DNA from 3 places in the Erwinia sp. AnSW2-5 genome. Region 3 is predicted to be linked to each of the others. Evidence: predicted binding sites of a transcription regulator. Region 3 holds the regulator's gene; each other region holds the start of a gene.
The links. Region 3 encodes PhoB, which activates phosphate uptake and scavenging genes when phosphate is short. Its sites were predicted from a motif close to CTGTCATAAAACTGNCNNAT; they were not measured.
Positions count from the first base shown of each region.

Region 1 (5,327 bases), on a different contig from region 3:
CTACACCAACGTATATCGGGATGAAGAGTGGTTCCTGAACCGCCACCGTCCTGAAGAGATGGATTTCTTCCGCGAGTCTGATTTCAACTATCAGATCTATGAGCCAGGCCAGCTGTCGACCGACGGCATCAGCAAGGTGTTCTTCACCTGTGCGATCCCTGAACTGCTGGTCCCACTGGAGCTGGCGCTGATTGCGCGCTGGGGCGATCGGGTTAACGTCAGCTTCTCGCTGCCAACCTGTCTGGAAGTGATGGCGGGCGGTGTGTCGAAAGGGCATGCGCTGGATGCAGTATCAAAATCCCTGGGCTTCTCACTCAAGGAATGCATCGCCTTTGGTGACGGTATGAATGATAAAGAGATGCTGAGTATGGCGGGTAAAGGCTGCATCATGAGCAACTCTCATCAGCGCCTGAAAGATATCCTGCCGGAGCTGGAAGTGATTGGGTCGAATGCCGATCAGGCGGTGCCGAACTTCCTGCGTCAGCTGTATAACGTGTAAACCGGTTGGGCCGATCATCTGTGTCGATCGGCCCGATACGATTTTAACGTTTTAAGAAGTGAACGGCTTTGTCCGGGAAATCGGTAAACAGGCCCTCGACTCCCGCTTTGTTGTACAGCAGGTCGTAAAGCTGATCGACGTTGCTGACATAAGGCGGCAGCTGGTCGGCGCGTACCGTGTACGGATGCACCACCAGATGATTGTGGTGCGCCTCTTTCACCATATCATTCAGCACCACATGGCCGGTTTTTGCACCCGGAGCCACCAGCATATGGTAATCCGGGCCGATCCCGTCGGCGTATTGAGCAATGGTTTTCATCGCACCCGGCGCGAACATCCAGTCGTAATCGTAGTTCACCCACTTCCCGTCGCGTTGCTCCTGAGTTTCATCCCATTTGGTATAAGCGATCAGCTGCACAAGCTTCAGGTTCATCCCACGCTGAGGTTCCAGTTCGGTCTTGATACGCTTCACTTCGTTATAATCGAAGCACTGCAAATAGACCTTATCGGTCTTACTGCTGTAACCATACTGCTTCAGGACATCCAGCACTTTGGCGGAAATATCTTTGCCTTCTTTGCGGTGGAACCACGGGGCTTTAATTTCGGTATAAATCCCGATGTCTTTGCCCGTTGAGTGGTTCAGACCCTGAATAAACTCCAGCTCTTCCTCAAAGGTATGAACGCGGAAATCCGATTTCCCCATCGGGAAGCGACCTGGGAAGGTCTGTACCTTTTTGCCGTTTTCAAGCGTAAATCCTTCGGTAAACGCCAGGCTCTTGATCTCGGCCAGGGTAAAGTCGATGGCGTAATAACGCCCGTCAGCCCGTGCGCGCTGGGGGAAACGCGTGGCCACATCCGTTACGCGATCCAGATAGTGGTCATGCAGCACCACCAGACGATCGTCTTTGGTCATCACCAGGTCCTGCTCAAGGTAATCTGCCCCCTGAGCATAGGCCATCGCTTTTGCGGGCAGGCTGTGTTCCGGCAGATAACCGCTGGCCCCACGATGCGCAATCACGACAGGTGAAGAACTCGCGGCTGTCGCCGCGAGAGAGGTGGTGAGAAGTAAGGTAGCGATAACGTTTTTCAACATAATGTTCCCTTAATCAGAGTGCGTTCAGACCCTGTTTATGTTTCTTCTCGCTGATCATGGTCATGATCAGCAGGATGACTGCCAGCACACAGCCGCCAATCATAATGATAAAACCGCCGTCCCAGCCGAAGTAATCGACGGTATAACCCACGATGGCACTGGCAGCAACGGACCCGCCGAGGTAGCCAAACAGACCGGTAAAGCCTGCCGCAGTTCCCGCCGCTTTCTTCGGTGCCAGTTCAAGGGCATGCAGTCCAATCAGCATCACCGGGCCATAAATCAGGAAGCCGATGATCATCATACAGGCCATGTCCATGCCAGGATTGCCTGCCGGGTTCATCCAGTACACCACGGTTGCAATGGTCACCAGGATCATAAAGAACACCCCGGTGGCACCACGGTTACCTTTAAAGACTTTATCCGACATCCAGCCGCACAGCAGCGTACCCGGGATACCTGCGTACTCGTAGAAGAAGTAGGCCCACGATGATTTATCCAGTGTGAAGTGTTTCACTTCTTTCAGGTAAGTCGGTGACCAGTCGAGGATGCCGTAGCGCAGCAGATAAACAAATACGTTAGCCAGCGCGATGTACCACAGCAGTTTGTTAGGCAGGATGTACTGCATAAAAATCTGCTTCGCCGTCAGCTCTTCTTCATGCTTCTCATCGTAGTTCGGCGGATAATCGTTTTTGTACTCCTCAATCGGCGGCAGACCGCACGACTGTGGCGTGTCACGCATCAGCGCGAAGGCAATGATGGCGATAAGAATGGCACCAAAAGCAGGCATATACAGCGCCGCTTTCCAGTCGTTAAACCAGGCCATACCGAGCAGGAACAGCAGCGGAGGAATACCCCCTCCGACGTTGTGCGCACAGTTCCAGACGGAAACGATGCCGCCACGTTCTTTCTGCGACCACCAGTGAACCATCGTACGCCCGCACGGCGGCCAGCCCATGCCCTGGAACCATCCGCACAGGAACAGCAGAACAAACATCACCATAATGCTGGACGTCGCCCACGGGACAAAGCCCATAAACAGCATCACGGCAGCGGCCAGGATCAACCCGGCAGGCAAGAAGACGCGAGGGTTAGAGCGGTCAGAGACCGAGCCCATGATGAATTTTGAAAAACCGTAAGCGATAGAGATACCGGACAGCGCAAAACCCAGATCGCCACGCGAGAAGCCCTGTTCAATCAGATAGGGCATCGCCAGGGCGAAGTTTTTACGCACCAGATAGTAGGCAGCATAACCGAAGAAGATCCCCAGAAAAATTTGCCAGCGTAGTTTGCGATAGAGCGGGTCAATGCGGCTGTCATCAACGCGAGGTTGATGCGCTGCAGGTTTGAAAAAACGTAACATTGTGGCCTCCCATGGCTCGAAAGACTGACATTCACTTTCGAATGATCAGTTAAAAAAAATATTTCTCTGTCACAGCCGTATCAGGTGTTCTATTCCGCGCATAGCGTAGTCGTTATCAGAACAAGTGACTGTGAAGAAGGGCGCAAATGTTACAGTTTTATGACGAAATGGCTATGGCTGTATCACAATATGGTGATTTATTTTCGTTGTGGAACTATAAACTGTGATTATAGTCACATTTGTAAGCCTGAATGATGAGGGTGGTTTCGTTTCGTGAGTGATTTTGTTCTAAAAGGAAGGTGGCGGTGGGAGGAAGCAGAGATTAACGCCAGCAGGTGGCGTTAATCAGTCAGTCGGTCGCTTACGCTTTCTTCACCGGACGGATTTTCATCGTCAGGCCTTTGAGGAAGTTGCGCAAAATTTGATCGCCGCATTCGCGGTAATTTTTATGACCCGGTTTACGGAAGATCGCCCCAATTTCTGACTGTCCTACCGCGAAATCGGCGCTTTTCAGCAGTTCCAGAATGTCGGTGGTTTTCAGATCGAAGGCCACACGCAGTTTCTTCATCAGGATGTTGTTAGTCATCTTGCGTTCGATGGACGGCGCAGGCGCGTCTTCACTTTTGCCACGGCGTTCAAAAATCAAACCATTCAGAAAGTAACCCATGATGACATCGGGGCAGGGGCGATAGCCGGCTTCATCCTCTTTTTTCAGGAAGCTGTGCACTTCGGCTTCTGTTACTTCGCTCTCTGCCAGCGCCAGAATGCTCACAACTTTAGCATCGCTTAAATTCAGCATGTAACGCACGCTGCGCAGGACATCGTTATTGGTCATAGGGACTCTCTGTAGTGAAACAATTGCAGTGAGTGCAGTATAACCCGTCGCCCTTCAGGCTGCATCTGCGTTAGCGCCCCGCGCTGACCTGCGGTCAGCGTGCAACGCCGCTGCGCGTATTCAGGGATGGCTGACGGAAGGATGTGGCACACCAGGACGGGACGCATCACGTACCCGAGGCAGATGATCGCAGGCGTGCTGGCGGGCGGAACGAATAAAGGCTTCTACCACGGGCTGACGCTGTTCACCGTCGCGCACTGCCGCATACAGGCGGCTCCACAGACCCTCTCCCAGCGTTTTTGTCACCACCAGTCCCTGATGCTCAAAACTCTCCACGACCCAGTGTGGCAACGCAGCAATCCCCATTTGTGCCGACACCATCTGAATCAGCAGCAGCGTGTTATCCACGCTTTTCAGCGTTGGGCTGACATCGGCAGGCTGTAAGAAATGACGCCAGATATCCAGGCGCTGGCGCTGAACCGGATAAATCATCAACACCTCACTGGCCAGATCTTCTGGTGAGATATGCGCCTTTTGTGCCAGCGGGTGATCCGGTGCCAGCACCAGGCGGACTTCGAAATCAAACATCGGTGAATAAAACAGTCCACTGCGCGGCAGAATATCGGAGGTCAGCACCACATCCAGCTCTCCCTGTTGCAGGGCGGGCTGCGGGTCAAACGTCATCCCCGATTTGAAATCCATCACCACCTGCGGCCAGCTCTTACGGAAGTTGTTCAGCGCCGGGGTCAGCCACTGGATACAGCTGTGGCATTCAATCGCAATGCGTAACGTTGTCTGGTGAGGTTCATGGCAGGCCTGCAAGGCCTGTTGGATTTGCGGCAGCACCTGTTCCGCCAGCTGCAGCAAAATTTCTCCCTGCGGCGTGAAACGCAGCGGCTGGCTTTTACGCACAAACAGACGGAAACCCAGACGTTGCTCCAGGTCGCTGAACTGATGAGATAACGCTGACTGCGTTTGATGAAGCTGGGCCGCCGCCGCCGCCAGCGAACCTGTCGTTCGCAGCGCCTGCAACGTCCGCAGGTGTTTAAGTTCGATCATGAGAGTCCTTCACATCGACAGTGAATATTTTGCGCTTGTAGTGAATACAGTACCTGCACAATATAGCGGTGTAAACATCTGGACGTCTAAATGCTTGGCGTTACCGGTTAAGAACAATTTAATGAGGCACAACTGATGACTATTCTGAACCATACTCTCGGATTTCCCCGCGTTGGTCTGCGTCGCGAACTGAAAAAAGCGCAGGAAAGTTACTGGGCAGGCACCATCAGCCAGGACGATCTGCTGACGACCGGCCGTGAGCTTCGCGCACGCCACTGGCAACAGCAGAAAGACGCAGGCGTGAATCTGCTGCCGGTTGGTGACTTCGCCTGGTACGATCATGTCCTGACCACCAGCCTGCTGCTGGGGAATGTTCCGGCGCGTCACCAGAATAAAGATGGCTCAGTTGACCTCGATACGCTGTTCCGCCTCGGCCGTGGCCGTGCCCCAACCGGTGAACCCGCCGCCGCTGCCGAAATGA
Region 1 covers NZ_JBJGXA010000017.1:21,971-27,297, reverse strand. The annotation lists gene yigL (sugar/pyridoxal phosphate phosphatase YigL) at 1-499, shown strand, start outside; gene glpQ (glycerophosphodiester phosphodiesterase) at 543-1,592, opposite strand; gene glpT (glycerol-3-phosphate transporter) at 1,606-2,952, opposite strand; gene ACFL9S_RS13960 (DUF1456 family protein) at 3,314-3,787, opposite strand; gene metR (HTH-type transcriptional regulator MetR) at 3,908-4,846, opposite strand; gene metE (5-methyltetrahydropteroyltriglutamate--homocysteine S-methyltransferase) at 4,982-5,327, shown strand, end outside.
Region 1: glpT (glycerol-3-phosphate transporter) is a predicted target of PhoB. The motif match lies at 3,099-3,118, and genes of this name have one in related genera.

Region 2 (5,327 bases), on a different contig from region 3:
CTGCGAAAAAGGCCAGCACGCCCGCCACCATCACCGATGCCAGAGTCGCAGCCAGCGCCAGTTGCAGCGTTTCCCAAATCAGCGGCAGCTGAATAGGCAGACGATAGCCCCAGTAAGCCAGGGAGCCTTCTGTATGACTGTCGGCAAACAACCGGGAGGCGTTCAGCGTTGGCACGGTTTCCGCGAGGTAATCGAAAAAGTGCGGCAACGACACCCAGATGGTATGCAGATTAAATTCAGCCATCTGGCCGGAGGCAAGATAGAGCACCAGCAACGTCAGGGACCACAGCAGCGTGTCGCGCTTCTGCTTACCGCGGATCTGCTGGTAATAGCGTTCAAAATCGGGATGTGTCATGCGGATACCTGAGTGAAGGGTCGACGGCTGCCGACCCTTATCAGCGGAGATGCGAGCGGGTGATTAACGGGCTTTGGTCAGCGCACGTTTCATATCGATGATCGCCTGATAGTCAGCCACCGTCGCCGGGCCGATATGCTGGGCGCCACCCACGGCTTTGACGAAGCAGCTGTGATGCTCGGTATCCAGCTTTTTGATAGCAGTCACCAGCTTCGCTTTGAAATCAGCAGGCAGTTTATTGCTGACCAGCACCGGGCCGTTCGGGATCAGCGGTGACTGCCAGATGATACGGATTTTTTTCATCAGGTCCGGGTTACCGGCACGGATCATACGGGTGAATGCACCGCTGGTGTAACCGGTGTTGTAATCACCGATCATCGAAGCCCAGGTCACTGCGCCTTCGAACTGGCCGTTCAGCACGCCCAGAACATCCTGCTCGTGGCCACCGGAGAAGGTCACGCTGGAGAAGTGGCCTTTGTATTTGTCATCCACCGAACCGCCAAACTCTTTCTTGAAGCTTTCGTTCGGGATCAGGAAGCCAGAGGTGGAATCCGGATCGGCCATACCGAATGATTTGCCTTTCAGGTCAGCCAGTGTTTTGTACGGGCTGTCGGCTTTCACCACCACGACGGAGTGATAACCGCGTGATTTATCGGCATCATCCACCACAATTCCAACCACATCGACGGCTTTCGGGTCGTTGATGTAGACCGAGGCATACGACGACGGTGACATGCTCAGCACCATATCCACCTTGCCGCCGATCAGGCCCTGGATCACGCCAGAATAGTCAGACGAATTACGCAGTTTGGTATCAACATTCAGCTCTTTGTCGAAGAAGTCTTTCACGCACTGGTTATCACCAATCTGCTGCGTGGCATTCTGACCGCCGAGGATACCTAAATTCAGTTCTTTTGGTGCGTCAGCGGCAGAGACGTTCGCTGCCATCACACTGCCAATTACCGCTGCGAGAATCATTTTTTTCATTGCTGAGTTCCGTGTCCCATAAAAGTGTTATTGCCCATCATTCCTGTGGTGAAACCGTCAGGCGTGGTGAGCATCGTTAAGTTCAGAGTTTTCGTCGCCATACAACACATGCAAAAGATCATCGGTCAGTTCTGACGGATGGCCGTCAAACACAATGCGGCCCTTAGCGACGCCAATGGCACGCGTACAGTATTCTTTCACCAGCTCCACCGAGTGCAGGTTTACCATCACGCTGATGCCGTTTTCACTCACCTGACGCAGCACATCCATAATGCGGCGGGTGTTTTTCGGGTCGAGCGAGGCAACTGGCTCATCGGCCAGCAGGATTTTCGGGTTCTGCATCAGCGCACGGCAGATCGCTACGCGCTGCATCTGTCCACCGGAGAGATTTTCCGCACGCTGCAAGGCCTGAGGCAGCATGTTCAGCCACTCCAGCAGGCCAATGGCGCGGGCGCGGTCGGCATCAGGGAAGATTTTAAAGAAGGATTTCAGCGTCGAGGTCTGGCTCAGGCGGCCCAGCAGGACATTGGTCAGCACATCCAGCCGCGGCACCAGGCAGAAATCCTGGAAGATCATGCCGCATTCGCTGCGCCACTGGCGCATCTGCCGGGTGTTCAGCTCAACAATGTTCTGTTGTTTGCCATTGTCATTAAAGTGAAGGATGGCCCCTTCGCTGGCCGGGATGGTGCCGTTCAGCACGTGCAGCAGCGTTGATTTTCCTGCGCCGCTGCGGCCAATCACGGCCACCAGTTCTCCTGCGTGCAGGTCAAAGTTGATGTCCTGCAATACGCGCGTCTGTGTGCCGTAAGATTTTCCGAGTCCATTAACTGCCAGCACTTTTGCACGACGCTCCACGTGGGGGATCGCCTGCTGCTGGGGGGCAATTTTTAACAGTGCCTGTGCCATGTGTTGTCCATTATCAGGTTGCGCGTTATCCGCTGTGCGCCCTATTAACCACATGTGCGATGAAAGTTTAATGACAAAGGGGTGATGGAAGCGTGACAGGCAGTGACCCGGTGGGTACTCACGCTCAGTGTTTTTAAGATAAAAATATTTGCGTGATCCCTGCATTAACGTAATGGGTTTTCTGCCAGATTGTCACGCCATTATGGTTTTATACTCGGCTTCCTATTCTGGTTCTAAACGTATCGTATAGCGTTATTATTGGTAAGTTCACCAGTAAAATTGTTCACGTCCCTGCCTGCAAGTATTCATGTAAATACTTATAAAGCATTTCTTGACATATAATGAAACTTTCAGCTACCCTTCTTGTTAGCCGCCTAACTAGTTTGAATCACCCAAAGAGATCTTTAACGTGAAGTTGGAAAAAAAATATAGCTCGCTAACCAATATAATAAAAAAGCGAGGAGTGATAGATATCGACGCCGTGAATGCCTGTTTTAAACTTCTTTCCGCCGGGAACAGAATTGACAAGGAATGTGCTCAGCGTTTAGGGCTTCACCAGCTATCTGAAGGTCGTTTTATGGTGCTCGCCTTGCTGTCCGAGTATGAGGTGTTATCACCATTAGAAATAGCCAATTTCAGTGGCGTGACAAAACCCACTATCACATCGTTAATCGCCTCGCTGGAAAGAGAGTGCCTGATAAAAAGAAACAATGTGCCTACCGATGGCCGGAAAATTGAAATATCGTTAACTGGAGAAGGCAGTGACTTAATCAATAAAATATTCGAGGAGCATAGCCACTGGATTGTTAACATAACGAAAAACTTAACAGAGTCAGAGATGAAAACGTTAGTCAGCATCCTGGATAAAATGTTTATGAATACCTCTGACGACTAATTTTTTTGGAAATTAAGGATGATTACATGTACAAGGACAGAAAGCACCAACAACTATCCATACCATTGAATAAAATAGTCAACCCAGATGAAAAGATAAAAATAAAATTTGCCACCACATCTGAAGAGTTTATTGAAGCAATGCAGTTAATACATTGCGCATATGCAAAAAAGGGACTCATTACCAGCGATAAGAGGCAGCCCTACTTCTCACCTCATCTTGTTTTACCGAATAACAGACTTATCATTGCGACCAGAAGTGACTGTATCATTGGTACAATATCGCTAATTGAAGACTCTCCGATTGGCGTACCAATGGATAATATTCATGCAGCTGAAACGGCAGCACTGCGCAAGCAATGCACTAAATTTGCAGAAATAGGCTCATTCGCCATTACTCCAGAATTTCAGCATCACGGAATAAACCTGATACTCTACAAGGCTATTTTTATTTACGTTTGCAAGCATAGAAATATCGAATCAATCCTGATTGCGGTTCACCCAAGAGTGGCAGAGATCTATAAAGTTCTGTTTAAATTTGAGCAGATCGGTGCGATTCAGGAATACTCGACACTCAATAATGCAAAATCGATGCCCTTGAGAATAAACACTCACGATGCGATCGCTGCAATCAATAAGAATAACATTTTCCGTCAACATCGCAGCGATGAATGCATTGAATACCTGCTTGATCGAAACGATGAAATCGAACGTCAACATTATAAAAACAATCACAAAGGAGACCTGAAATACATTCCAATGTGGCAAGAACACCATATAAAAAAATACTTTGACGAATGCAGTATAAAAATTAAAAACCTTCCTGAAAAACAAAGAGTAATTATTAGCTGGTTATATCCAGCACTCAATTAACAAAAGGATTTGTTATGTTACTTCGTCTACTACCTTGCATCGCGAGGGAATTACTCCTGAGCCCAAATTTTATACGGGAACCAGAACCAGAGATGTTGATGGAAGATCGCCTCGGTGCTGCTGCCTATGATTTTGAAGGGAAAGAAGGCGTATTGCCTGGTGTCTATTATTACCAAATAATACAAATGTGTGGCCTGATTAAGGCGGGTGATACAGTAATGGATCTTGGTTGCGGCCCGTGCAATCTGCTTTGCATTCTCGCGCAGCTTAACCCTGAAAGTCAGTTTATTGGTGTGGACTTATCTGACGAGATGCTCGATATAGCGAGAAAAAATATAAAAGAAAAAAGAATCAGTAACATCACACTAATAAAAAATGATATAACCGACATCAAATCTGTTGCAAGTGGAAGTATAGATATAGCTATCTCGTCAATGGCCATCCATCATTTGCCAGACATTGACTCACTCAGAACATTATTTAAAGAGATAGAACGAATATTAACACCCGAAAAACGTGTTTATCTCTACGATTTTGGAAAAACCAAAAGAACAGAAACAATCGATTTCTTTCTGAGTACGGTCACAAATGATTTCGTGAGAGAAGATTACCGTAATTCCTTAAAAGCGGCATTCTCCCTGAATGATTTCAGAACCCTGACGCAACAGTATCTGGGTAAAAAGGCGCAGGTCTTCTCTACACGCATTGTCCCCATTATTGTCGTGATCAAAAGTCGATCACATGAGCTTACGGATGAACAAAAATGGCGACTTCGGACAATGATTGAAGCACTTAATGCTCAACAAAGAAACGATTTTAATATGCTTAAACTGTTTCTGCGCATGAGCGGAATGCGGAGTCTATTATGACAGAATTCATTGAGCAAACCAGGATGGCGCTCAGGACTGTCCTGCCAGAACATTGCATACTGACTGACAGGCATGAAACTGCGCCGTTTACTGTTGATACCTCATCTACTGTACAAAAAATAATTCTGGTGCTGCGCCCGGAAAATAAGGATCAGGTGCAGCAACTCGTCATTCTGGCAAACAGCATCAACTTACCGCTTTATCCCGTCAGCACAGGAAACAACTGGGGATATGGCACCAGTCAGCCGCCAAAACCAGATTGCGCGCTGGTGCTTTTAGATCAGCTAAAGGGAATAGATCTTGATGAAGAACTCAGCTTATTAACCGTTGAACCTGGCGTCACACAGGCTGATTTATATGACTATTTTCGCTCGCGCAACCTTGATTATATGGTGCCAACAACCGGTGCCGGCCCAAACTGCAGTATTGTTGGTAATGCGCTT
Region 2 covers NZ_JBJGXA010000012.1:48,740-54,066, reverse strand. The annotation lists partial or broken gene phnE (phosphonate ABC transporter, permease protein PhnE) at 1-355, opposite strand, end outside; gene phnD (phosphonate ABC transporter substrate-binding protein) at 419-1,342, opposite strand; gene phnC (phosphonate ABC transporter ATP-binding protein) at 1,400-2,248, opposite strand; gene ACFL9S_RS11400 (MarR family winged helix-turn-helix transcriptional regulator) at 2,658-3,143, shown strand; gene ACFL9S_RS11395 (GNAT family N-acetyltransferase) at 3,170-4,015, shown strand; gene ACFL9S_RS11390 (class I SAM-dependent methyltransferase) at 4,108-4,884, shown strand; gene ACFL9S_RS11385 (FAD-binding oxidoreductase) at 4,881-5,327, shown strand, end outside.
Region 2: phnC (phosphonate ABC transporter ATP-binding protein) is a predicted target of PhoB. The motif match lies at 2,306-2,325, and genes of this name have one in related genera.

Region 3 (5,327 bases):
GATCATTTCCAGCTTATCTTTGACTTTATCGGCGACGATTTGGTTATCGTCACAGCGCGCCAGTTCAACGCGCGGTGCCTGCAAGTTGCCATCGGCGGCACCGCGTGCGCGGTTCTGGCTCCAGAAGGCGCGCCAGGCGACGCCTTTCACCTCAAATTCCACTTCTGCCAGACATTCGGCAGTGTCGCGCGTCATCAGGTCATTTTGTGACTGAGTAATGCCTTTCAGGCGCGGTGTTTCGTGATACAGCGCAAGGCAGATGGCATCCAGCAGGGTGGTTTTGCCTGCGCCCGTCGGGCCAGTAATGGCGAACAGGCCGTTGCTGGCAAAAGGTTCTGCGGTGAAGTCGATTTTCCACTCACCCTTCAGCGAGTTGAGGTTTTTAAAGCGCAAGGTCAGGATTTTCATGATGGCTGCTCCTCATGGCGCACGGCTTCCAGCGTCTGGGCAAACAGCGCTCTGGCGCGTTCCAGCCGTTCAGTATCCTCGGCTTCCAGCGCCAGACGGCGGGAAAACACCTCTTCCACGCTCAACTCGTTCAGGGTTTCGTTGTTCTGCCGGGCGATCACCTGCTCCCGCTGTTCACGGCTGCGACGCAGCAGCACCACTTCTACGGGCAGGGGTTCGGTCAGTTCCTGGATACGGCGCTGTAGCTCACTGAGGTAAGCATCGGTGACGATTTCAATGTCCAGCCAGACGGTGCCACCCTGCGGATCGGCCGTGAGTGCTGCCAGCTGCTGCTCAATCTGTTCCAGAGAGCCTTTGATCATCTGCATCGGCTGGAATAACGGGATCGGTAAGGCTTCGACGGCGCTGAGTTTGCCGTCGCTGAAGTCGACCTGAAACACGCTTTTGGCTTTACCCAGCTCATCAAAACTGAGTGGGATTGGGGAGCCGCTGTAGCGAATATGATCGCTGTCGGCAATGCGCTGGGCGCGATGGATATGCCCCAGGGCGATATAGTCCGCAGGGGGGAAACAGTCGGCGGGGAAGGCATCCAGCGTGCCGATGTAGATATCACGCACCGCATCGCTTTTGGTTACGCCCATCGTGGTCAGATGGCCGGTAGCAATAATCGGTAGCGTCAGGCCCAGCGCATCGCGCTGTTTCAGGGCTTCCTGCCAGCACTGCTGATAGTGTTCCGTAATGGCTTCCAGCAGGCTTTGCTGCTTTTCGCGCCCTGACTGCCCGCTCTGGCTGCGCAGAATATCGCGTGGACGTAAAAACGGAATGGCGCACAGCAGCGCCCCCGGCTGGCCGTCGCGGCGATTGAGAACCAGCACCTGTTGACGCACATCGTCGCAGGCGGCGGCGATCACCCGGGTATTGAGGCAGGCCAGCAGCTCGCGCGATTCATTCAGCATGGCAACCGAATCGTGATTGCCGCCCAGTACCACCAACTGACAGCCGGTTTGCTGAAGCTTGACCACGAAGCGGTTATACAGCTCACGCGCGTAGCTCGGCGGAGAGCCGGTATCAAAGATATCGCCCGCCACAATAATCGCATCCGCCTGCTGTGCTTCTGCTTTCTCCAGCAGCCAGTCAAGGAATGCCTGGTGCTCGGCTGCCCGGCTTTTGGTGTAGAAAAACTGGCCAAGATGCCAGTCGGCAGTATGAATGATGCGCATGGGGGTCCTTTCATGGCGAAAAGCGTGGTGAGTATTATACCTGTCCTGCCTCTCGAATTATTCAGGCCCGATAAACATATTGATGAGGTAGAGATTTTATTTAATTTCATCAATGCTTTTAGGGGGTGCTTTTTTCATAAAAGTGTCATAAAACTGACGCATAATGGCGCCGCATATCCCCGTGACAACCTGTCACAGTAGCAGGAGCAATAATGGCTAAGCGCATTCTGGTGGTTGAAGATGAAGCCCCAATCCGTGAGATGTTGTGTTTCGTTCTGGAACAAAATGACTATCAACCGATCGAAGCCGAGGACTATGACAGCGCAGTCAGTATGCTCATTGAGCCGTGGCCAGATTTAATCCTGCTGGACTGGATGTTACCGGGTGGTTCCGGCATTCAGTTTATTAAGCACCTGAAGCGTGAAGCGATGACCCGTGATATTCCGGTGATGATGCTGACTGCGCGTGGTGAAGAAGAAGATCGCGTCCGTGGCCTTGAAGTGGGTGCCGACGATTACATTACCAAACCCTTCTCACCGAAAGAGCTGGTGGCACGTATTAAAGCGGTGATGCGCCGTATTTCACCGATGGCGGTGGAAGAGGTGATTGAGATGCAGGGGCTGAGTCTTGATCCGTCATCGCATCGCGTGATGTCCGATACGCAGCCGCTGGAAATGGGGCCGACCGAATATAAACTGCTGCACTTCTTTATGACGCATCCTGAGCGCGTCTACAGCCGTGAGCAGTTGCTAAACCATGTCTGGGGAACTAACGTTTACGTCGAAGATCGTACCGTTGATGTACACATTCGTCGCTTACGTAAGGCACTGGAACTGACCGGGCACGATCGTATGGTGCAGACGGTTCGCGGAACAGGGTATCGTTTCTCTGCACGCTATTGATTGTTCGCGCTGGAGTCTGAACCGTGTTGGAACGCCTCTCCTGGAAGAGATTATTGTTTGAGCTGCTGCTTGCCGGTTTGCCCGCGTTACTGCTCGGGCTGCTGGTGGGTTGGCTCCCCTGGCTGCTGTTAATCTCAGTACTCTGTGTGCTGGGTTTTCATTTCAACAACTTACTTCGACTCTCTCACTGGCTGTGGGTCGACCGCAGCATGACACCTCCCAGCGGCCGTGGCAGCTGGGAACCGCTGTTTTACGGCCTGTATCAAATGCAGGCGCGTAATCGTCGTCGCCGTCGTGAACTCGGTCATCTGATCAAACGTTTTCGTAGCGGTGCAGAATCTCTGCCTGATGCGGTGGTACTGACCACCGAAGAGGGGACGATTTTCTGGTGCAACGGCCTGGCTCAGCAGATGCTGGGGCTGCGCTGGCCGGAAGATAACGGCCAGAATATCCTCAACCTGCTGCGTTACCCGGAGTTTACCCGCTATCTGCGTCAGCGTGATTTTTCACGCCCGCTCACGCTGGTACTGAACAGCCATCGTCATCTGGAATTCCGTGTGATGCCTTACAGCGAAGGGCAATGGCTGCTGGTGGCGCGTGATGTTACCCAGATGCACCAGCTGGAAGGCGCGCGGCGTAACTTCTTTGCCAATGTCAGCCACGAACTGCGCACGCCGCTCACCGTGTTGCAGGGCTATCTGGAGATGATGAACGATTCCGTGCTGGAGGGCAGCCTGCGTGATAAGGCGCTGCACACCATGCAGGAACAGACCAAACGCATGGACAGCCTGGTGAAACAGCTGCTGACCTTGTCGCGCATTGAAGCTGCTCCAGCGCTCGATTTGCAGGAAACCGTGGACGTGCCGATGATGCTGCGGGTGTTGCAGCGTGAAGCGGAAACGCTCAGTAACGGTCGCCACGATATTTATTTCCATACCGACCCGCATTTGCGCGTGTTTGGCAATGACGAGCAACTGCGCAGTGCGATTTCCAATCTGGTGTATAACGCGGTTAACCATACGCCGGATGGCACGCGGATTGATGTCAGCTGGCTACGTAGCCCGCAGGGGGCACAGTTTAAGGTGAAAGATAATGGGCCAGGGATTGCACCGGAACACCTGCCTCGTCTGACGGAGCGCTTCTATCGCGTTGATAAAGCGCGCTCCCGACAGACCGGCGGCAGCGGGTTAGGTCTGGCTATCGTGAAACATGCGCTCAGCCATCACAATACGCGCCTGGATATCAGCAGCACGCCCGGCGCTGAAACCTGTTTCAGCTTTCAATTGCCACCAAGGTTGATTGTCAGTGCTGAACTATCCGAGAATGCGCTGCATTGAGTCTCACGGAACCCATGCAATGAAAATGTTAATCGCGCTGGCGCTGTTGCTGGTCAGTTCGCAGGTCCCGGCGAAACAGGGCATGCTGGCGGGGAATCTCACCAGCGTTGGCTCGGATACGCTGGGTAACCTGATGGCGCTGTGGGGCGAGAGTTTTAATCGTCAGTATCCCGGTGTCAATGTGCAGATCCAGGCGGCCGGTTCGTCAACCGCGCCGACCGCGCTGGCCGCGGGAGCGGCCCAGTTAGGCGCGATGAGCCGCCCGATGCAGGCCGTAGAACGTCAGCTGTTTGAAGACAGTTACGGTTATCAGCCTCTGGCCGTTCCGGTGGCGATGGATGCGCTGGTGGTGGTGGTCAATCAGGACAACCCGTTAACCGGGCTGAATGCACAGCAGCTGGATGCCATTTTCTCGGTGACCCGTCGCTGTGGTGGGCTAGCTGTGCCCAAAACCTGGGGTGATTTGCAGTTGGCTCAGCCTGGCTGGGCAACGCGCGGATTGCAGCGCTTTGGCCGTAACTCGGCTTCCGGCACCTGGGGTTTCTTCAAACAGCAGGCGCTATGTAACGGTGATTTCCGCAATGATGTCGGCGAATATCCCGGTTCTGCTGCCGTGGTGCAGGCCGTTGCGGGAACATTGAATGGCATTGGTTATGCCAGCGCCGGGTTTCATATCAGCGGCGTTAAAACCGTGCCGGTAGCGCGTGAGGGCAATGACTGGATCGCGCCGAGCGCCGAAAATATTCGCAGCGGCCGCTATCCTTATGCTCGCCCTCTTTATATCTACGTCAACAAAGCCCCCGACAAACCCCTGGAGCCGCTGACGGCGGCCTTTTTGCGTTTAGCGCTCTCTGCACAGGGCCAGGCGCTGGTTAGCCAGGCGGGGTATCTGTCGCTGTCTGAGCAGCAGATGCAGCGCGCTCGCGCGATGTTAGCCGAGTAATCACCCGCATACGGGCGAGGCGTGCCTCGCCCCTACAATATACGGCTCCTCATATCGTAGGGGTCAGGCACGCCTGACCCGCCGTCACCGCATCATGAATTTTTTTCAACTTACGTGAAATTTCCTCGTTTGCCGCTGAAGGTTTCTCATGCCACTATTGGCTAAATAGACACTTAGACGTCTGGATGTCTAAATATAACCTGATGTAATCATTACGTCACTAAATTATGCGCCGCGTGCAGGCCAGGAGTTTTAATCATGACGACATTCACCCCCTATCGTGCCGAAGTGGTGGGCAGCTATTTGCGCCCTGCTGAGATTAAACAGGCTCGTAAGCAGTTCGACGCGGGCGAGATCGATGCCGCTACGCTGCGCGCGGTGGAAGATGAGGCGATCCGTAAGGTAGTGGCCCATCAGCGTGAAAACGGCTTGCAGGTGGTGACCGACGGCGAATTCCGCCGTGCCTGGTGGCATTTCGACTTCTTCGACGGCCTGGATGGCGTGGAGCGTTATGAAG
Region 3 covers NZ_JBJGXA010000031.1:167,002-172,328, forward strand. The annotation lists gene ACFL9S_RS18995 (SbcC/MukB-like Walker B domain-containing protein) at 1-408, opposite strand, end outside; gene sbcD (exonuclease subunit SbcD) at 405-1,628, opposite strand; gene phoB (phosphate response regulator transcription factor PhoB) at 1,841-2,530, shown strand; gene phoR (phosphate regulon sensor histidine kinase PhoR) at 2,554-3,867, shown strand; gene ACFL9S_RS19015 (PstS family phosphate ABC transporter substrate-binding protein) at 3,887-4,810, shown strand; gene ACFL9S_RS19020 (cobalamin-independent methionine synthase II family protein) at 5,069-5,327, shown strand, end outside.